Regions from separate parts of the Paenibacillus andongensis genome, predicted to be linked through region 1. Evidence: riboswitches for the same ligand, from Rfam matches in the RefSeq annotation. Region 1 holds a riboswitch; each other region holds the start of a gene.
What was found. Region 1 has a riboswitch for cyclic di-GMP ahead of NYR53_RS12190 (sensor domain-containing diguanylate cyclase). Riboswitches for the same ligand answer to the same signal wherever they lie in the genome.

Region 1 (5,570 bases):
TTGTTTCGGGTACCTGAAGCAAATCAGAGCCATTCAACATCTCAATAATCCTGCTAGCCGGCACCGGTTTACTGATGAGAAATCCTTGAATCTGATCGCACCGGTATGTTTGGAGAATACGAAGCTGCTCCGGCAGCTCAACTCCCTCCGCCACTACGGATAGCTGCAGCCGATGAGCCATTTCGATCAACGACGATACAACAACTTGGCTTCTAATGTTATCTGCCAGTTGATCGATCAACGTTTTATCAATTTTCATACATTGTATGGGAAGCTGACATACATATTTCATTGAAGAGTAGCCTGCTCCAAAATCGTCAATGGAAATCATAAAACCTAGATTACGTAATTCGATCAATATGTTGATCACTTCTTCAAAGTTTTCGATCGCAAAGCTTTCCGTCACTTCCAGCTCGAAATGGCAGGGATCAACCTCTTCTTCTGCGAATACCCCGCGAATTCGTTCAACAAAGTTTGGCCGCAGCAGTTGGGCGCCTGAAATATTAATAGCAACGATAAGAGGCATGTCCGCTGATTGCTTTCGCCATGCGTTGAATTGCCTGCATGCTGATCGCATGACCCATTCACCTATCTCATTAATGATTCCGGAATACTCAGCAATGGGAATAAATTCATAAGGAGATACATGTCCAAGTTGTCTGTTCGTCCACCTAAGCAGTGCTTCCACCCCAACCATTTTATTTCGTGCCAAATCCAATTTTGGTTGGTAATGAAGCGTAAGCTCGTCGTTGTCAATCGCACACTTCAAGTATTGCTCTAAAAGCATTCTTCTGGTCCGAATCGCTTCAATCGATTCCGAATACAAACGGTAATTATTTTTTCCGGATTCTTTGACATCCAGCATAGCCATATCAGAATGATGCAACAAGCTTTCCGAATCCTTTCCATGATCAGGATACAGACTAATTCCGATACTGGCTGAAATCGTGGCACGATAGCCATCTAGATCGTAAGGCACATTAATCGTCTCTTTGATGACCTTTGCCAGGTGTTCAATTGGCTTGGAATCATGAACGTCATGGGAAACGATGCAAAACTCATCGCCCCCCAAGCGGCAAAGGAATTCGCCCTCCTTCATACAAAGCCGTAATCTCTCGGCAATCTCGATCAGCAGCAAGTCTCCCCTATGATGTCCCATCGTATCGTTGATCAGCTTAAAGCGATCCAAGTCGATGAAGATTATGGCAAAGCGGAATGGAAGCTGATGGTTTTGTGAAATGATTTTCTCCAGATACTCGAAAAAAGCTCTTCGATTGTTGAGACCGGTCAAATTATCATGATTTGCTTGATAATGAATTTCGTTCTGCGATTGCTCCAGCGACATCATCATGTGGTTAAACGAATTCTCGAGCTGGGTAATCTCATCTTTGCCGGATTCCTGAATGCGAATCGAAAAATCTTGTTTGGTTTTGATCACATTCATCCCAAAGATCGTGCGGTTCAATCTAGCAAATATCGTCCGCTGAAGGACGCAGCTAATAATGATAAAGAATACCAGTCCGGAAAGCCCAAAATAGAACAAGTAAAATAAGATACTTCTTTGAGCTTCCTTATATAATTCTCTCGGTTTCACGAATTTCAAGAGAACGGCGGGTTTATTATTGACGTCTGTTAGCAGCGAAAAGCTTGTGATCGTCGATTTATCAGACTCGGTCCAAAACGGCAGCGCGCGGTTTTTGGGACCCATTATGGTTGTAGCTTGAAGAGGAGGTGTAAAAGATGGATCCACAATAGATATACTTAAAGGCAAGTCCGTTTTTTCAGAAATATACTGAATGTAATTCGAGTCTAAGAAACGCGCAAAAACCAAGGTTCCGTGAATGGGTCCTTCATTGTTGCTCGTTAGAATTGGGTATGAAGTTGCGATTACCGGTTGCTTATCAACAAGCAATAACCCCATCTTCCGGGAAGAAGCGTCCGACTGTTCAAGGAAGGAAGCATATTCAGTCTGTAAGGTATGTATGAATGTACTTGGATAGCCGAGTGGGCTGTTATTGCCATAATCATAGGCTTTACCGAAGTAAACTTGCTTTCCGTTGTTCATCAGAAGCGTTATATTAAGACGACTTGACATAAACAAGGAATCGGTATAATTGACTGTGAGATAAGGATCGTTATTAGCAGGAATCGTCGGCCTATCGATAAAGTTGTATGTATCATCCCAACCAGCATAATTAATCGCAATTGCACCTAAATTTGTATACTCATCAAAATAAGAAAGAAGGTTTTGTTTCATGTTTTCACGCAAACTTTCAAGCTCCATCTGCTCATAATTGCGCAGAAGAGCCCTCTCTGAAATCACGTATAGAAGTGAAAGCATGCAAAGCGTGGTTAACCCTACGTAGATGATGATTTTCCGGCGAAGCGACATGGCAACATCAACCTCCAATGATGAATTTCTTTGTGCAATAGTCTTTAGGTTGAATAGCTGCCTATGATCTCCGTTCAAAAAAACCACATCAACTTAAGAGAGATGTGGTTTTCTTTTACAGCAACTGGCTGGCGTGGCGCATTGCCCTATAGCCCCTTTAGTTTTGCGTCCCCGGATTTCTGCGGGTTTGCCTTTAACGGTATTCTTATATGTATTTGTATTTATCTCATTTGATTATAATGGACTATAAATAACAACACAATATATAGTTCTAAAGTATTATAAAAACAGCCCACAATTACTGCGAAAGTGCAGATATTTTTTCTAAAACCGTTTGAAAAATGGAAAAGCCTGCCATTATGCAGGTTTACCTCAAAAAAAAGAGGCTTTCCTCAAGTAGATTTATCTACTTTTTAGATCAGCCCCTTATTCCATGAGTTCCATTAGCCTCCACCTTGAATCGGCGAAAGCTCAGCTGTGTATGATTAAAGGCACAACTTTCCCTTCATTTACATCAATTAAACCGTAATCCGTTATTTTCAACGCAGGACTAACGGGTAAAGAATGCGTGCTGATGGACATAATCGGGTTATAATGGCAGTAGCCTAACGATTCCATGGCCTTGCGCAGCTGCTCAACTTCCTTGGCGACTTGCTCCAAAGGGACTTCCGTTAAAATACCGCCGACAGGCAGCTCAAGATTAGCGATCACCTCGCCATTCTCAACTACGCTGAAGCCCCCTTGATTCTTGATGACCTCATTAGCAGCGATCATCATATCGACTGGATTATGCCCCACAACAAGCATGTTATGGTTATCGTGAGAATACGTCGTTGCTATGGCTCCACGCTTGATCGTATCCCCGCCGATTAAACCATAAGCGCGATTCCCGTTTTTCCCGTAGCGTTCAAACGTAGCAATGAGTCCATAGCCGCTCTCCGACCAGTTAAGCTTTCCTTGACGAACATCTACATCGACCTGATGCTCTTCTGTAAACGTGGAGCCATCCTTCACCATCATGGTTCGGCAGGCATACCGGCCATCCGCTGCTTCTGTGTTCACGGTGAAGTCCGCTTCTGTTAAAGGCGACATATGAACGCTTTGATAGTAGTGTGCTGGAAAGGCTGGTGCATGGACAGTTGGCTTGTATGGCTCGCGAGCATCATAGACCTTGCGGCCATGCTTGTATACTTGATCGATTGTCAGCTGCTCCAGATCGGAGATCAGTTGAAAATCACCAATTTTACCGGGCGCAATTACGCCGCGATCATACATCCGCATTCTTTTGGCTGGCGAAAGCGTACTGGCATAAATCGCCTGCTCAGGCTTCATGCCCATGCCTATCGCTTTGCGAACAAGGTGATTCAAGTGCCCTCGACGCTCAAAGGAATCAGCCATCACATCATCGGTAACAAAGCAAAAGTGCTCAGATACCTCATGCTCCATCAAATACGCCATCACTTCAGGCGTCATCGATTTTTCTTGAATTTCAATAAACATCCCTGCAGCGATCCGAGCTTCCATCCCCTCGATCGATTGATGCGTGTGATCGGAATCTACACCGCTATAGATCATTCGATGCAAGTCCAGATCCAATAATTTCGGCACGTGTCCTTCAATAATGAGGTGAGGATAATGAGTGCGGATATGATTTAAGATGTGGTTCGTTTTGCAATCAGGATCTGTTATCACATCTACGTAGTTCATGATTTCGCCTAAACAAATGATGCGTTCTGTACGAAGCAGCTCGTCCAAATCCTCGATTTCAATCGCGCCTCCGGTCGTTTCCATTGAAGTGGCAGGAACCGAGCTCGGGATGGCATAAAACATGTCAGCAACACAATGCTTGCTAGCTTTAATGAATTCCTTCACCCCGTCAAGTCCGAAGACGTTGGCGATCTCATGAGGTTCTGGAACGATGGTTGTAACACCGTTACGAATGAGTCCGTAAGAGAACGTCTCCGGCGTGACCATCGTGCTTTCGATATGCAAATGGATATCAATAAGGCCGGGAATCATATAACGTCCTTGTCCGTCCAAGTGCTCAGCCGCTTCGAAGCTATCGGCAGCCCGTCCTCCGATATATAGAAACCTTCCATCCAAGATCGCCGCATTGCCTTGGATGAATGTTTTAAAATAACTATTATAAATTCGGACATTTTCAATCAGTAAATCTACACGCATCTGCCTTCGCCTCCAGGTACATTACTCCACTAGAACTAATTTCTCGCTAGGAAAAAGAAGCCGGACCTCTTGACCATTCTGGTAAGGAAGTTCCATTTCTTTATTCACTGTGAAATTCCCCAGCTCCGTCTCGACAACGTATTGATAGCTTCTTCCAAGGAAAGTACTGACTTTGACACGACCTGTCAAACGATTCGTTCCTGCCTCAATTTCATCAGGCATGCCAATCACAACATCATCCGGACGAATAGCGCCTTGCTTGCCCACCTGTTCTCCTTTACTGGCATGCTTCGTAACGGCGAACATATAGTCTTTCACCTTCAACGCAATCTCTTCATTTCCATCGAACCTTGAATCGAAGGTAATAAAATTCGTAAATCCAATAAACCGAGCCACAAACTCCGTTTTTGGATATTTAAATATCGCCGCTGGTGCACCAAGCTGTTCAATGATGCCTTTATTCATAATCGCAACTTGATCGGAGATGGAGAAGCACTCTTCCTGATCATGCGATACATAGACCGTAGTAATACCAAGCTCCTGCTGGATGCGGCGGATCTCCACCCGCATGTTAATACGCAAATTAGCGTCCAAATTGCTTAGCGGTTCGTCAAATAGCAGCAGTTCCGGCTCGATCACAAGCGCTCTGGCAATAGCAACCCGCTGTCTTTGGCCGCCAGATAGCTCCTTCGGAAACCGCTTTTCGAAGCCGGACAAGCTTACGATATCCAGAATGTTCCGGACCCGCCGATCGATCTCTGCCCCGCTTACTTTCCGAAGACGCAGACCGAAAGCGACATTATCATAAATGGATAAGTGCGGAAACAAAGCATAGCTTTGAAACACGAATCCGAAGTTCCGTTTGTTGACGGGGACGTGCGTATAATCTTTTCCGTTTAGTGAAAATTTGCCCGCCCTTGCCTCGATAAATCCCGCAATTAGCCGCAAAGTCGTCGTTTTCCCGCATCCACTTGGACCGAGCAGTGAGATCAGA
Region 2 (5,570 bases), 2.2 Mb from region 1:
ACTGAAAGTCTTATTCATACACATAATATACTCCGTATGGAATATTCCTGTCAAGGAATATTTGTCGATGCAATCGCAATTTGTTGAATAGCAAAAAGACTGCCTCACCGGCAGTCTTTTCTTATTTCACATTTATAGTTTAAGCCAAGATTCGTTATGTATACTGCTTTATGCTTTCTTAGTTTGTTTTTTTAGCGCTTGGTCCACCTTGGTTTGCGTTCTCGATCTATTAAAATATGAAAAAATGATTAAGAGACGTATATAAATCTTCGAATTGGACGAATCTAGTAGCTATAACTCTACTATTTTTTAAGAGGAGGAACTACTATGTTTCGTAAAATTCTTTATGTGACTTTGACGCTGCCTTTGCTGCTTTGTTTGTGGCAGGTACAGCCCGCCTATTCGTACCCTGAAAGTGAAGATGGGGGGGAATTACCTCCTACGTATAGTATGGCAAGAAATGCAGGCCCTGTGGAAGGAACAGCTCAAGCTGAACTAGCTCAGCCTAGGACGCAGTATCAAGTGGACCGAGGCGATACGCTGTTCAAAATTGCACGTGATTTTGGCGTAACCGTAGACGACCTTATCAACTCTAACAATATTCAAAATCCGAACCAACTAACGATTGGTCAAAGTTTAACGATTCCGAAGAATGAATCAGAGATTGGTTTACCAAATGGTCAAAAGAAAATTATCAAAAAAGTGTTGAACACAACCCTTACAGCTTATACGGCTGGCTTTGAATCAACAGGCAAAAAGGCTTCCCATCCCATGTATGGCATCACATTTAGTGGTCTTAAAGCCAAAGAAGGACGCACGATCGCCGTGGATCCTGCTGTAATCCCTCTAGGTTCAACGGTGTTCATTGAAGGTATCGGCATTCGTAAAGCGGAGGATATCGGTTCGGCTATTCGCGGTTCTAGAATTGATGTGTTCATGAATGATTTGAATGAGGCTCAGGATTTTGGCGTGAAAAAGAACGTGAAAGTTTATTTGCTAGATAGAGAGAATGTTTAAATTGATAAGCAATTTAATAGGTTAAGGGTCAACCGGGACAACAGTTACAGATCAAAAACGCCCCCAGCAAAGGTGCTGAAAGGGCGTTTTTTTACCATAATGTTAGCAGTTCTTATTTTGAATGAAAATTAATCAGCCATTTCCCAATAATTCCAACGGCTTCGTCGTAATCATTAATTTGAGTGTACAGGCTGACCGTCTTTAAACTCGCCTTCAAAATCGAGTTTGCCATCTTCATAATACTTTCCCTTGCCATTGAATCTTCCTTGAACCTCGTAACCCTCATAAATTAGTTTGCCGTTATCTTTAATACTTGTCACATATCCGTCTGGAATCCCGTTCTTGAATTGTCCAATCAGAACGTCACCAGTCCGGTCTCTACCCATAAGTTCTCCATTAAAATAAATGGTTCCCCAGCCCACAACATTATCATTAATGAACTCGGCATCGTACCAGATTGTGCCATCTTCGTGATAGAGCTTCCCTTTTCCGTACATATGCCCGTCTTTAAGCTGACCTTCATAAAGCAAGTTGCCGGCTTTGTCGTACAGCTTGCCTTCCGTTGCAGGGTCATAGAGATATACGGCTTTGAGGTTCGCATCCCACACCACTTTTCGACCGGAAGCTTCACCAACCAATCTAAGAGGGACGAACGTGTACCCCTTTTGAAGGTAAGGGGCTGTTGGCAGTTCGGATGTCTTTTCATTAACGGTTGCTTGCGACTGTCCTAATGTGAGACTAATCGACGTTCCCTCTTTGCTGCCTGTAACCGTTTGGGATGCTTCGTCCCAATTTACTTGCAAACCCAGCTTTTCGAAAATAGGTCGAAACTCAACCGTTGTAGAACTGTCCTTAAGTTGAGGCTGTTCGTGGAAGATTACTTCCTCTCCGTCAAGATAAACACGAATAGGTTTGTCTGCGTTCACTTGCGTAATGGTTTTCCGCATCCAATAGTCCCGGAGGGAAGCTGCATTCATATCTTGATAAAGCACTGCGTAAACCCCGCCGCTATGAATTTGGGTACGAAGAAGTTGATTTTTTTCCTCGATAATCCCCCCTGCATAGATCCATTTGCCCTCAACGAGTTTATAAATTCCCAGCTTGCTAAGCTGATCGGAAGGGACACGAGATGGCATATAGGCCATTTTTAGGACATGGTAATCGAATGCTTCTTGTACGTCGACCGACCATGGGAGGCTCACCATTTTCTGTTCCGGTTGAAGAGCTTTGGTCAGTTCCAGTTTCGGACCTTCCACTGTATACCGAATGCTTGTATAATCGCCCCCTTTATAGGAAAACGGATTCTCGAACGGAGAGGATAAAATAACCGCGCGATCGGAAGTCGCCAACTCGTGCACGCTGCTCGGACTGCTTCCGCCGAAGAAACCCGTCACTTGTTCAGGTATTTTATCTGCATAAGGGACAGCTGAAACTAGTGTATCCTGAATGGCGTTACCTTCACCTGTAGATTGAAGGGTTCGAAGAATCAGATTGTTATCCACGTTTTTCAAAATAATTGTGCTTCCGGTAACACCCAATAGCTTCTCGCCTTGATCGGCTGCTACATCGGCTTGCTTGTTTTGCAAGTTTGCTGCCATCACCACTTTATGTCCATCTTTCTCAACAGTCCATGCCGCAATTTCCTTACTTACGAAAATATCGAGAGGGATAGCTACCTTGTCAAATAGGCTAAGTACACTAGGTAGTGAATCCGGTTGAGTAACGTCGATCATTCTCAATTGAAATTTTAGTTGATTGTAGGGCTGTTGAATCCATACGACGTATTTGCCGTTGAATGCGACTGGATGACTGTTGTATAAACTGCCATCATTTTTATCCCACAGAACTCGTAAAGTCTTGCTTGCAATGTCGTAAAGCTTAAGCCTATTCTCCGAAGAACCATAATAGGCGACTTGGCCGTTCGCCAAAGTAGCATCTTGACCTTTTCCAATGATATTTGTTTCCTTAGTTGTCATATTGTACACATTAAGAGTGCTTGTAGATTTATCTTTGTAGACTATGTATTCGCCGTCCGTTTGAAGATCTTCATAATAGCCCGGCTTGACATCTGCTTGGGTAGATTCGCCGGTTTGAAGATTAACCATTATAATAATTTTTTGACTATCCAGATATATGGCATAATTATTCGCTGCCGATAATTTTGCTTTGTAGGTCTGGGTCTCGGTTAGTTGTTTTAATTCGCCGCTATACAAATCCCGGGCGAACACTTGATAGAATTTGTTCTCGTCATCTCCCATCCAAACCATCTTGGAATCGGTAATGATCGGAAACTCAGGTACCGAGTAGTCTGTTGAGTTATCCTTTTTGGTGAATGTTGCAGCACTTACATGCACTTCCGGCAAGAAGGACAGCGAGCCAAACGCCAGCATGAGCGCAAGTGCCCCTAACGCAATTTTTTTAAACTTCACGTTGAAATACCCCCCCTTTTTTTATTAAAACCCTATAAATTCCGTGCATGCAAAAAAGCCAAACTATAGAGCGACCCGGCTATCATATCCCGAAGGGGACGTAGACCCGTAGCTTTGCGACTCCGGCTTTCGCGCGAATGTGCCTTTGATCTTATTGTATTGGCTTAAACAGGTATGCTACCCTTAACCATTATATGGTATTTGTGTTAATTCTACAATATACGACATATAGTCTAATACTTATTTGAAAGATTTATTTGTTCCGCTTATAGTTCTCACGAAGGGGATGGGGAAGAACATCCCAATTACCTCGCTATAGTACTACCCGGTTTGGGATTCAGTCGTAAGTATTTCAAAATGGAATTTAAAAATAATTTGTCGAAAATGGAAAATATTTGTTTCCTATTAAATTAATTAAGTATATAATTGTTGCTAGGCAATTAGAACTATTCGATAGGTCCTAGAGTCATTCCGAGAATAAGAAACGGCAAATCCGTCCGAAAGGCGGAGACGCAAAGCCACGGGTCTAAGCAAGGGCATTCCTTGTACGACAGCCGGGCCGCCTACATTCCTTTTGGAGTGGCTTTTTTTATTGCCTTTATATCAAAGTAATAGAGAGGAAGATTATATGTTGGCAAGGTTGCTGGGGAAAATTGTATTTATTGTTATGTTTTTGACCGTTCAAATCGTATCTTTCTCAGGTTTAGCGCAAGCAGAAAACCAACCAGCATTACGTGACATTAATGGGTATTGGGCAGAGGATGCCATAAACGAATGGATCGGAAATGGATTGATTTCGGGCTATGCCGATCAAACCTTTCAACCCGATAAAGTCATTACCAGGGCGGAATTCATATTACTTGTCAACAAGGCATTTGGGTATCTCCATAAAGATGACCAAACCTTCAAAGATGTTTCTCTGGAAAAATGGTTCTATAACGATGTGGCCAAAGCAAAATATGCCGGCTATATTTCCGGGTTCGATGACGGCTCCTTTCGTCCAGATCAACCGATTAGCAGAGAACAGGCTGCCAAAATCATCTATCAACTTATACAATTAAAAGACGTGTTACCAAAGAGTGATACGCGAACGTTTCTCGATGAGCAGCAAATGTCTGACTGGAGCAAGCCTTACATAAAAGCAGTCGCCTCGGAGGGTTATCTTAAAGGATATCCTGATCAGAGCTTCCGTCCTCAGAAATCCATTACAAGAGCAGAAGCCGTAGTGATGCTAGATAATGCCGTAGGGCATTTGATCCATAAGCCTGGAACTTATACTCCAAAAGCTGATGTTGAAGGGAATATGACGGTCAACAGCGGCGGTGTCACTATAAAAAATGCTGTGATCAAAGGCGATCTCATCTTGGCAGCGGGGATAGGGGAGGGGGAAGTGTTCCTTGATCACGTGACAGTAAAGGGAAGAACGATTGTGAATGGGGGCGGAGAAAACAGCATTGAAATTCAAGATTCAACCCTCAATCAGATGGTGGTTCAAAAGGACTTCGGCAGAGTCAGAGTTTTTACTAAAGGCTCTACGATAATAAGCGATACCATTATCAAATCGGGTGCGAAATTAGAACAAGAGCAAGGAAACGAGGGCTTCCAATCTGTTTCCGTGCAAGGAACGACTGTGAATGATGTCGTTCAGTTAGTAGGTACATTTGTGAAAGTTGACCTGAAGTCGACGGTAACTGTCGAGGTTTCCAGTCAATCCGTTGTCACCTTGCTTGAAACGCAAGCAGGTTCGGAAGGCTCAGGAATCAAGATGCTGGGCAATGCCATATTGGAGCAGATCATTTTACAATCAGCCGCGAAAGTGACGGGAGAAGGCTCGATACTTAATGCGGTGATTAAGGTGGAAGGCGTAAGCTTTGAGCAAATTGTAAAGAAATATACACTTGGCGATCTGGTAAAACTCGTCGTAATTGGCGGTAAGGAAGTTACAGGAAACTCTCCGGTTACTACACCTGGATCAACGAACATATCTCCTGTTCCGAATGAGGACAGCCCGGGAGGAGGTGTACCTCCTGGGAAGCCGACAGGTGGAGAACCGGATACTGAGCCGGGAAATGTAGAGGATATTAATGCTGCTTTTATCATACAAAACAAGGTATACACACTGTA
Region 3 (5,570 bases), 2.5 Mb from region 1:
TATTTGCGCTGGTGGGAGGAGCGCCTTTCGGAGCTTCGGTAGGTGTCATTACAGGATTAATCCTAAGTCTTGCGAATAGCAATGCGGTTTATCAAATGAGTTTACTCGCTTTCTCGGGGATGTTAGCAGGGCTTCTCAGGGATGGTAATCGATTAGCTGTTGCTTTCGGAATGCTGCTTGGGTCATCGATACTTGCTTTCTATATGGGAACGGGGACTGATGTGATCAACTCCACATGGGAGTCGCTTGCAGCTGTTGCACTCTTCCTGTTGACACCTAGGAGTCTGATTCTGATTCTTGCCAAATATGTGCCCGGCACGCAGGAAAATCTGAAATCCCAACAGGACTATGCGAAGCGGGTTCGCGATGTTACAGCAGGACGTGTGGAACAGTTCTCTGAAGTGTTCCGCCAGCTGGCGCGCAGTTTTAAGCAGTTGACGACCGATGATGCGGTGAGCCGAAAGGAGGAGGAAGTTGGACATTTCATGAATGCGGTTGCGCAGAAGGCTTGTGATTCCTGCTGGAAGAAGAGCCAGTGCTGGGATCAAAAGTTTTATCAAACCTATACGTATATGACCGATATGATGACCCAAATTGAGATGAAGGAGAATATGACGAAGAAGAATATTCCACCGGAATGGAGGAAGGTATGTATTCGCACGGATCAAGTGCTGGATGTGATGAAGCAGCAGTATGGCTTGTACAAGAATGATTTGCATTGGAAAAAGCAGATTATGGATAGCCGGCATCTCGTAGCTGATCAGCTTTCGGGTGTGTCCCAAGTGATGGAGGACTTGGCCAAGGAGATTAAACGGGAAGGACAGGAGCTGTTCCTTCAAGAAGAACAAATTCGTAATGCCCTGGAGGAGCTGGGCTTATCCATCCATACCATTGACATCATTTCCTTGGATGAAGGAAATATCGAGATTGAGATCATTCATCAATACACGAAGGGCTTCGATGAATGCCGGAAAATCATTGCGCCGCTCTTGAGTGAAATAATCGGCGAGAACGTCGCCGTCATGCGTGAGGAGATGCATTCGCGCGGCGAGGGTTACAGCACGGTCGTATTCGGCTCCGCCAAGGAATACGAGGTTGAGACCGGGGTCGCCGGCGCAGCCAAAGGGGGCGACCTCTTCTCAGGCGACAGCTTCTCCACGGTGGAGCTGGGCAATGGCAAGTATGCCGTGGCGCTTAGCGACGGCATGGGCAACGGCGAGCGCGCGCGTGCGGAGAGCCAGACGGCTCTGAGCATCCTGCAGCAGCTGCTGCAGTCAGGCATGGACGAGAAGCTGGCGATCAAGTCGCTGAACTCGGTGTTGATGCTGCGCTCTTCGGACGAGATGTACGCGACCGTAGATATGGCCTTGATCGACATGTACAGCGCGAACACAACGTTCATGAAGATTGGTTCCACCCCCAGCTTCATTAAGCGCGGGACGGAAGTGATTTCGATATCGGCTAATAATCTGCCGGTCGGTATCCTGAGCGAGATTGATGTTGATCTAGTCTCGATTCCGCTCCAATCGGGTGATATCCTTGTCATGATGACAGACGGTATCTACGATGCACCGGGACATGCAGTAAACAAAGAGATGTGGATGAAACGGATGATTCAGGAAATTGATACGACGATGCCGCAGGATTTTGCGGACTGTTTATTAGAAAGGATTTTCCGCCACCATCATGGCGAAATTCAAGATGATATGACCGTCGTTGTGGCGCGAGTTGAGAAGAGGCAGCCAGAGTGGGCCACATTCCGCTGGCCAGGAATTACGCGAATGGAGCGTCCTAAGACGGTTAGTTAATGGAGATATAGAAGCCATAACAGCTCATTTGCTGTTATGGCTTTTTATGACGATTTGGTCAACATCTTCAAGTTAGCTTACTATTTTCCGATATATAGCATATCTGGATTCCGCCTATTGTTGCAAATGCCGTTCGGATGGTATTGTGCTAAATAGTCATAGACGGATCAACTATTTATACGGAGAAGGCTTACATATAGAGAGCACACCGAGCTTAGTAACTTAGATATCGATTCGGATGTCGAGAAGAGGTGATGAGTTGAGAGTTTTATTGGTTGATGATGAACCTCTAGCATTAAGAAATATGGAGAAACTGCTAGGCAATCATGAAGATATTGAAGTTGTTTCCGCTTTAGTGGATCCCAGAGAAGCATTGATCATGGCCCAGCAAGAGCAAGTGGATGCTATCTTCCTGGACTTAGAAATGCCAGAGATTGGTGGCATGGAACTAGCTGAACAGTTATATACACTGCTGCCTGACGTGCGGATCGTTTTTGTGACCGCGTTTCACCAGTATGCTGTGGAGGCTTTTGAACTGAATGCGCTGGACTATCTGCTAAAACCTGTATTTGCTGGCCGTTTGAACAAAACGCTAGATAGGCTGCGCAAAATAATTGTCCCTGGGCATTCCCATAAGATAATAATGAATGCTGTGCAGATCTGCTGTTTCCAATCCCTTCACTGGATCAATGGTGATGAAGGGATACGTTCCTTCTCATGGCGGACAAGCAAGACACAAGAATTGTTTACATTCCTGCTTCATCAACGTCGAGGACCGGTCGTTCGCAAGGAGTTTCTCATGGAACTGCTATGGCCTGATCTGGATCCGAACCGCGCTGCTGTGCTGCTACATACGACTGTATATCAAATTCGAAAGATGCTTAAAGATCTAGGACTAACTATTCAAGTAATCTACGAAAAAGAGGGTTACCGTTTAGAACTCGACAATATTCTTGTGGATGTTGATGGATGGGAACAAGAGCTTCAACAAGCGCCTGAGATGAATTTGTCTACCGTGGGTACCTACAAAAATTTGCTTGCTATTTACAAAGGAGACTATTTGGCCGAATTGGAGTTTCAATGGGCGGAAGCCGAGCGGGAACGCTTGCGGCTCATTAGGTGGAAGTATCTTCGAAGATTTGCAAATTTCTGCCTGGATCAAGGGCTTTTAACGGAAGCTGGAGACATGTTTCAGCAGATGAGAGATCATTATCCACTCGTCGAAGACGGCTATTTTGGTCTCATGCGGGTGCATCTTATGCTTAGCAATTTTGCCGAAATTAAACAGCAGTTTGAGATGCTGCGCAATCGTCTTGATGAGGAGCTTGCTATATCCCCGAGTTCATCTATCACGCAATGGTTTAACGAGACTTTTAAAACAAATAATTAAATTGACTTCAATGGTAGATATGATATGATACGCATATATTCTAGTAACTTTTGAAAAAGGCAAACCTGTCGAAAGGCAGGGACGCAAAGCCACGAGTCTAAAGCACTTTGCTATGATCGTCGGGCCGCCAGGAGGTAGCATAAGCATTCTATCCTCTTTTGGCTTCATTACAAAGGAGGTTTTTTTGTGTATTCAAAATTTAGAATGGCTATCGCCCTATTGACCATGGTCCTGTTTCTTGTAACAACAAATGTAAATGCTGAAACGGCATATGCGAGTTCCTCTAATTTACAAGCTGGTAATTTGACAGAATTAGAAGAAACGCTCCAAAGTGAGCTCGCCAAAAAGCCGGAATCCATTATCATTACTTATACATCCAGGGAGTCGAAAGACTCGGCTAGTTACATTCAAGGTATTAAGAATGCTATATCTCATACGCAATCAAGTTTAGAAGAGGAATTGTTTTGGAACATGAAGAGCCTTTCATACAAAATGAAGGGGAGTATTGGCAACATCACAATCACGTTAAAGCCCGAATACCTTACGACCATTGAACAGGATAATTTCGTAAATAAGGAAATCGATCGTATTCTGGGTGAAATCCTGACAACTGAGATGACCCCATTTGAAAAGGAAGCGGCGATTCACGATTATGTGGTTTCGCATACCTCTTATGAGGATTTAGATGAAATTGGACATACAGCCTATTCGGCACTGTACAACAAAAAAGCCGTATGCCAAGGCTACGCTATCTTAACGAATTTGCTTCTCAAAAAAGTCGGCATTGACAGTAAACTAGTAGTAGGGTATTTAAATGACGATCCTGCACAGTCACACATGTGGAATGTAGTGAACATTGAGGATAACTGGCATATGTTGGATACCGTATTCGATGATCCTGCGCCCGATAAACCAGGAGTTCAGTCAACGGACTACTTCAACATAACAAATGAATCTCTCCTGAGCTTGGGTCATACATGGGTGGAAAGTGACTATCCAGTCGCAGATAAGCTTTATATAAAATAAGTAAAAGGGACCTGTCCAGGGTCCCTATTTTTTCATGGCATGGATAACTAAACGGGTGTCATCTGTTTCATTACTGCATGTCACCAGTGTGAGAATTTCATCTTCTTTTCGCGGAATGACAGTAGTCTGATACAATGATTTTTTACGATATTGGTCTAACGCTTGGAGAAATGCTTGATCGTTTTCATAGGAGAGATCGACCGTATACTTACTGGCATCAATGGTATAAACCGAAAAGATTTCCCAGGCTGTTTTCCTTTCGGGTGTTTCTAAAAGAATGTCGCGATGTGCCAAATAAAAATCTTTGTTTTTATAATTTTGAAGGCTTCCAAACATAGAACCATCTATCATGTTATGCCCATAAATGATTGTATTTCGCTGTTGCTGGCTGATGTCCACGCGATAGTCCATAAATATACTGCCGTAAATTGATTTTTTGCCTGCCGCGTCTGTTTTTAAATAGTAATCATTGTCCTTATGTTGTACGACCGGATAATCGACACTAGTACCTTCAATATGAAGCCAGCTAATGATTTCTTTGTTGATGGCAAGTAAACTACTCCAATTTATCCGATCGGGAGGAATACTAGCTGCGGGGCTCGGGTCTTCTTTCATTTGGCCATACCCAGGATCGGAATTGATTGGCTGAGACAGATAAGTGGTACTGGTTTGGTGAAAACTTGCAAGTTGACTTTTTAGCTGCTGGGCTTGCTTGCTTTCAACATGCTGCGTATAGAGGTCTATGGCTAAAAGGGTGATTCCTCCTACGATGAATAATGAGGCTGCCCAATAGATAATTCGGTATTTTTTTGGCGTGACTGAAAATCTTGCCATCATTATTTCCCTCCTTCCTACGACTATAGTAGCATGATTGTACATTGATAAAGAAGCAGGGGCAGCATGGCGCCGCCCCTGTTCGTATTACTTGTATTTACGCTGCAGCCAACGTGTTGCTCCGAGTGCGCCTAGTCCAGCAAGAACCATTGCTAGCCCAGTTAGATAGTAATTACTGTGAGCATCTTGGCCCGTTTTTGGAACTAGGGATGTAGAGCCTTTTTTGGTGCCCTTAGGAAGGACACTTACCTGAATTTTTTGATAATCAATATCGCCATTATCATTCTTAACTCCGATAGTGAAGGAGTCGTCTCCGTTAAATCCTTCTTTTGGTGTATAGACCCATTTACCGTCATCTGTCAATTCCACGGTTCCGTTCTCAGGCTGGTCTTCAACGGTCACCTGATTAGGGATTTTCTCACCTTCGGAATTCGGTGCTGCGTTCGGGATTTCACCAGTTACTGGTGTATTCTCATCCGTGACAACAGGTTGCTCCGGAACTGGCGTAGGTG
Region 4 (5,570 bases), 2.2 Mb from region 1:
GTGGACGAAGATTAAGTCATATGATTTGAAGACCTTTGCGGAGGTGGGTTCAAGCGATATTCGCCAACAGAGTTATATCCAAACGCATCCTTTAGGGAATAAGCTCTATACGATCACAACGGATACGTCACCGAGAGACCTTGGAGCGTATAACGTAACGAACGGACAATACGTCGAGCCAGGCGGTTACGATTCTCCGTACCATGGCGATTATGCAATGTCGACGAATTTCACCATTTCTCCGGACGGTGCCTACATCTTTAACGGTTCCGGCAACGTATTTATGGCAACAAGCAATAAGTACGACGATATGAAATTTGTATACGGACTTGGACAAGCATATGACGGTATTACCTTTGATCTGTCAAAAAACATTTTTTACACAGCGAAGAACAATGCGATACAAGTCTATGATTACACCAATTTTAATAAAAGCGGGCTCTATCACTTGGACGGTACAGCCAAGAATGTATTTAATGGTACCAATCGATTGATTTCTGTATCTACGCTAGACGGAAAGAATATCGTCGAAATTGTAGAAAAGAATTCAATCGAAGCGATTGCCCCTATTGCGGTGCCTGGTGTCCAGTTGGACGGCAGAGTTGTCGACATTGCTTACGATTCCGCAAATAAGAAAGCTTATGCCATCGACGAAGCGTTCCGCAATCTATATGTGGTTGATCTTCAATCACAGACGATTGTAAAAACAGTCAAGCTTCCATATCGTCCTGCCGGACTTACTATATCGGAAGACGGTTCAAGTCTCTTTATCGTGAATGATGATCTAAATAATCTCATAACGGAAGTGCGCATAACTGATTTACAAATTTTAAGGCACTTGACTTACACGTCAACTGTTGATTCCGGTGACATCGCTCATAGACATATCTACCATAAAAACGGGATTCTGTATGTTGTGATGGGTGATTGGGAGCCGACGCTGCTGGCGTTCAATTCGACTTCCTTTGCAGCCGTAAACTACGGAACTGTGATCAAAGGGGTTGGCGATCTGGCTTTCTCCAGCAAAAAGAGCACATTCTTTACATGGTATCAGTCTGGCTGGAATGCAGGAAATGCCGGCTCCAACGTATTGGCATATTCCGTTAGTGGCAATAGCGTAACCAAATCAGGCGAATCCAGCCTAAGTTACCCGAACTTCTTGAGAGATCCCTTGGATACTCCGGTTCTATTGTTGGAAAATCAAGGGAAACTGGTCGTAAAGAATAAGGTCCTTGATCTCAATAATGTTGCGCAGGTAATCAGTACATTGCCAGAACCGATTTATGCAGCGAGTGCTAATGGAGAGCTGCTGGTTGGTAAAAATGGGATATACAGTGCGGCGACCTATCAGAAGGTTGATTCTTTGGCGCTGGGGACAGCAACAGAAATCTTCTTTGATCAGAATAGAATGCTGTATTATTATGTAAATGGTGCGTTATTGTCTATACAGAAGTAAAATAATAATGACCCGTGAGAGATATGTAGTTCTCTTAGGTCAACCAGTACTCTGGTTGGCCTTTTTTGTATGAAATCACACACTTTGCGTGCAAAGTCCTTCTTTTTTGTAGAAATATGTTGAATTTCATTATTTAATGGAATACCATGGAAAATAGATAGTACTTTACAACTAGAAATAATCACTGAAACACACCTAATATCAAGCAATAATGAACAAAGGCAAATCCATCGAAAGGTGGAGACGCAAAGCCACGGGTCTAAGCCATGAGTCAAATCTCTTGGGATGATAGCCGGGTTACTCTTTAGAGGCTTGTTTTTTTATTGCCAAAAAAGGAAGGGAGGGGCGAAAAATGGCAACATATCTGATGTTGATTAAAGTGTTCGACGATGCCGAGAAGGTTATTTATAAATTTGGTCCAACAGAAGAAAGTATGGGTGAAATTGAATTTAATCTAGTTAATGAAGAGTTTCGGCAGATAGAGAGAATCCCGGGTACTACCAAAGACCATATGTTCATGAGGGCTGCTTCGGCTATTGCAAGATGTTATACGGAGGGAGAGGGCTTTCCGGATAGAACTTTTTTTGCTTCATAATAGTGTTGTACTTTCATTAAATGCATGATGTAAATAAATGATCAGCTACCTTGCGACCTCGCTTGGTAGTTTTTTTATTCTGTCCCATAACACGTTCACAAATGCCTGGCTCAGAATATTACCCCCTGGGTTACCAAGCTTGCTAAGTAAAGACTGTCGTATTCATCGCGCTCTATCACAGGTCTTAGACGCGCCCCGACTAAGGTCTAGGAACAAATACCGTCGTTAGTCCGTTTTGGAAAGCTTCGTTTTTACCTAAAATAAAGACATGAACAAGAGCACAGCAAACAACACAGCAAACAACGAAAGGCGGTGACGAAACGATGAAAAGAAATACAGGCTTAGCCGCTCTGCTAATCGCATTCGGTGCACTGATTCTGTTAAATAAGCTAGGCATTCACATGGGACCATTTATTGGCTCGGTGATGGGATACTTGATTCCAATAGGAATGGTCGGCCTTGGTTATGTAGGTATACAGAACGGCAGCAAAATCGGTTGGATTATTGCAGGGCTTGGCGGTATCATCCTGATTGGTAAATTAGCTGGTTGGATCATCATTCTACTGGCGATTGGGTTGATCGGTTACGGAATTTCGATGTTGACAAGAAGAACGGTGTAAGGCAATGAAACGAATACAGAGAGTGAAAAAGGTGGTATGAGAGATGAGCCTACTTAGGCGAATGAGAGACATTACCGTAGCGACACTGAATGAACATCTGGAGCGATCGGAAGATCCGGTCCGCTTGATTGACCAGTACTTAGCAGCGCAGCGTGAGCAGCTTCAACAGTCCGAGAGACTGTATCAACAATGCGTAAGCCACGCAGCTTCACTCCGGCAGCAATATCTGACGGCGCTGGAAACCAAAGAGAAGCGCGAGCATCAAGCGTTGCTTGCTCTGAAGGCCGGCGAAGAACATATGGCAAGGATCGTGCTTCAAGAGAAGCTGCAAGCCGAAGAGAAAAGCGAGCAGTATCATGAGTTGTACGATCAAGCGAAGCAGTCCATCCTTGATTTGGATGAAGAGCTGCAGCAGCTCAAAGCTGATTACAAAGAAGTGGCAGACAAACGCAGCTACTACTTAGCGCGAATGGAGTCCGCAAGGTTGCAGCAAAGATTGCATGCTCGCAGCAGTGTGGCGCAGGATGCGACACCACGGATGTTCGGTCGCTTGGAAGAGCGCGTTTCCGATATGGAGCTCCATGCAAGAACGCTTCGCGATGTAAGACGAATGGGGCGCGAAAGTTACTATAGCGGGGGCAACTCGGCCGTAGATGCTGAAATGGAAGCTCTGAGAAACAGACTGCAGCAGGAGGGAGCCAAGTAATCATGAGCAAACTTTATCGCTCACGAAGAGATAAGAAGGTTACTGGTCTATGCGGCGGACTCGCCGAGGCCATGAATGTAGATGCAACGCTATTACGTTTGTTAGTGGTGATTACCACAATTTTCACCGGAGGAACGGTCATTTTCATCTACTTTGTAGCTGCACTTGTTATTCCGAAGGAACCTGGGTACGATCAGCCTCCATTTGATCCTTATGCTGGCTCATATGGCCGTCAAGGCTATAATGGCGGTGCTTGGAACGCTCACAAGCCCCCCCACCCTAACCATGCGCCACAACATACAGGGTACAATACTCCGTACGACGCAGGGAAAGTAAACAACATCGACGAGATGATGAAAGACATTGAAAAGAAAGCTCTGCAAAGAGAAGTAGAAGAACTGAGAGCCAAAGTCGCTCGCTTCGAACAACAACCAATTGATATTAAAAAAGGAGACGTGTAAACCATGGGAGTATTTACAAGAATGAAAGATATGACAAAAGCATCAATTCACGAGGTATTGGATAAAATTGAGGATCCGATCGTTATGTTGAACCAATATTTGCGGGATATGGAGCAAGAAATCGCGCAAGCTGAAGTGACTGTTGCTAGACAAATCGCCAATGAGCGCAAGCTGAAACAACGTCTGGAAGAGTCTGTTCGTCTCGTGGCTGACCGTGAAGCCAAAGCTTCCGCAGCAATCAAAAATGGCCAAGAGGCAATCGCTCGCCAAGCCGTCGAAGAAAAATTGTACCACGAAGATAAAATTGTTGAGTACACTGATCTATATACTGCTTCCAAAGCGCATGCGGATGAGTTAACACAGCAGCTGCACGAAATGAAAGATGAGTTCTACAAACTGCGTAACAAACGCAACGAGCTTGTGTCCCGCGCTCAACTGGCTAAAGCCAAAAAACAAATGGCACAAGTATCCTACAATGGCGTCATCGAAAGCGGCAACGCATCCCGCGGCTTCCAACGTATGGAAGAGAAAATTATCCAATTGGAAGTTGAAGCGGAAATCGCTCGCAAGCCTTACGTACCAGCAGGTTCAGTAGGCAGCTATACACCTGTTGACGTTGCAAAGCAAGCTAAAGTTGATGAGCAGTTGAATTTGCTGAAAGAGAAATTAAGCAGCAAAGAAGCCGAGTAATGAACGGTGTTTAGTGAGAAGCCCCTTTTTGTGAGGGGCTTTTTTGTGTTTTCCAGGGGCTTAGAGGCTTACAAAATCATAAGATTTTCAACTTTTTTGCAGAGATTTATCCACTCTTTTTCCAGCAGATTACAGATAGAATTAGCACAGGAGCACGAAAGAAATGTTAAAACGAAACACGAGGTGAGGTCATGAGTGAAGCTCTGGTCCGGATGGAAGGAATTGAGAAGCATTTTCCTGGTGTGCACGCCCTCCATCAATGTCGTCTGGAGTTGGCAGCCGGTGAAGTGCATGCGCTTGTTGGCGAGAACGGCGCCGGAAAATCCACGTTAATGAAAATCGCTACGGGTGTCTATCAGAAAGATGAAGGCAGAATCATCTTGAAAGGCAAGGAAGTGAACATCCCCAATACGAGAGCGGCTCAGCAGCTTGGCATCTCGATGATTCATCAAGAGCTGAATTTAATGCCAGATCTGACGATAGCCCAAAATATATTTATAGGGCGAGAGCCGAGGAAGGGAATCAAGCTGTTCGTCGATGATCGGAAGTTGAACGATCAGGCACAGCAATTGCTGAACGAAATGAATCTCCAGCTCGATCCGCGCACGAAGGTGTCGGAGCTGACAGTCGCCAAGCAGCAAATGGTGGAAATCGCCAAGGCGTTGTCATTTCAATCCGAAGTACTCATCATGGATGAGCCGACGGCGGCACTTACCAATGCGGAAATCGAGGATCTGTTTAGGATCATCGAACAATTGCGCGGGCGGGGGGTAGGCATCGTCTATATTTCTCACCGGATGGAAGAGTTGAAGCGAATTACCGATCGCATCACCGTCATGCGTGACGGCCGCTATATCGATACCGTGCAGACGAAAGATACGTCCATCGATCAGATCATTGCGATGATGGTTGGTCGTGAACTGTATGTCAGCAATCAGCAGATCGCCATCGGTACTTCAGAGACAAGAGTACTCGAGGTTACGAATCTGAACCGCGGTTCTGCTGTGAAAGATGTCACCTTTCATTTGGCAAAAGGTGAGAT

Region 2: linked by a shared signal. The riboswitch ahead of NYR53_RS02855 (stalk domain-containing protein) and the one ahead of NYR53_RS12190 (sensor domain-containing diguanylate cyclase) in region 1 are both predicted to bind cyclic di-GMP.
Region 3: linked by a shared signal. The riboswitch ahead of NYR53_RS01120 (transglutaminase domain-containing protein) and the one ahead of NYR53_RS12190 (sensor domain-containing diguanylate cyclase) in region 1 are both predicted to bind cyclic di-GMP.
Region 4: linked by a shared signal. The riboswitch ahead of NYR53_RS02865 (hypothetical protein) and the one ahead of NYR53_RS12190 (sensor domain-containing diguanylate cyclase) in region 1 are both predicted to bind cyclic di-GMP.

Annotation. Positions count from the first base shown of each region.
Region 1 is NZ_CP104467.1:2,774,536-2,780,105, reverse strand. Features, by position in the region: gene NYR53_RS12190 (sensor domain-containing diguanylate cyclase) at 1-2,410, opposite strand, end outside; cyclic di-GMP riboswitch class I at 2,509-2,594, opposite strand; gene NYR53_RS12185 (adenine deaminase) at 2,864-4,576, opposite strand; gene NYR53_RS12180 (ABC transporter ATP-binding protein) at 4,598-5,570, opposite strand, start outside.
Region 2 is NZ_CP104467.1:608,357-613,926, forward strand. Features, by position in the region: gene NYR53_RS02845 (ArsR/SmtB family transcription factor) at 1-18, opposite strand, end outside; gene NYR53_RS02850 (3D domain-containing protein) at 328-1,017, shown strand; gene NYR53_RS02855 (stalk domain-containing protein) at 1,191-3,446, opposite strand; cyclic di-GMP riboswitch class I at 3,513-3,600, opposite strand; cyclic di-GMP riboswitch class I at 3,923-4,013, shown strand; gene NYR53_RS02860 (S-layer homology domain-containing protein) at 4,075-5,570, shown strand, end outside.
Region 3 is NZ_CP104467.1:241,905-247,474, forward strand. Features, by position in the region: gene spoIIE (stage II sporulation protein E) at 1-1,808, shown strand, start outside; gene NYR53_RS01115 (response regulator) at 2,068-3,198, shown strand; cyclic di-GMP riboswitch class I at 3,247-3,330, shown strand; gene NYR53_RS01120 (transglutaminase domain-containing protein) at 3,385-4,224, shown strand; gene srtB (class B sortase) at 4,249-5,061, opposite strand; gene NYR53_RS01130 (SdrD B-like domain-containing protein) at 5,146-5,570, opposite strand, start outside.
Region 4 is NZ_CP104467.1:615,010-620,579, forward strand. Features, by position in the region: gene NYR53_RS02860 (S-layer homology domain-containing protein) at 1-1,456, shown strand, start outside; cyclic di-GMP riboswitch class I at 1,667-1,761, shown strand; gene NYR53_RS02865 (hypothetical protein) at 1,809-2,051, shown strand; gene NYR53_RS02870 (hypothetical protein) at 2,375-2,671, shown strand; gene NYR53_RS02875 (PspA/IM30 family protein) at 2,715-3,377, shown strand; gene NYR53_RS02880 (PspC domain-containing protein) at 3,380-3,838, shown strand; gene NYR53_RS02885 (PspA/IM30 family protein) at 3,842-4,528, shown strand; gene NYR53_RS02890 (sugar ABC transporter ATP-binding protein) at 4,720-5,570, shown strand, end outside.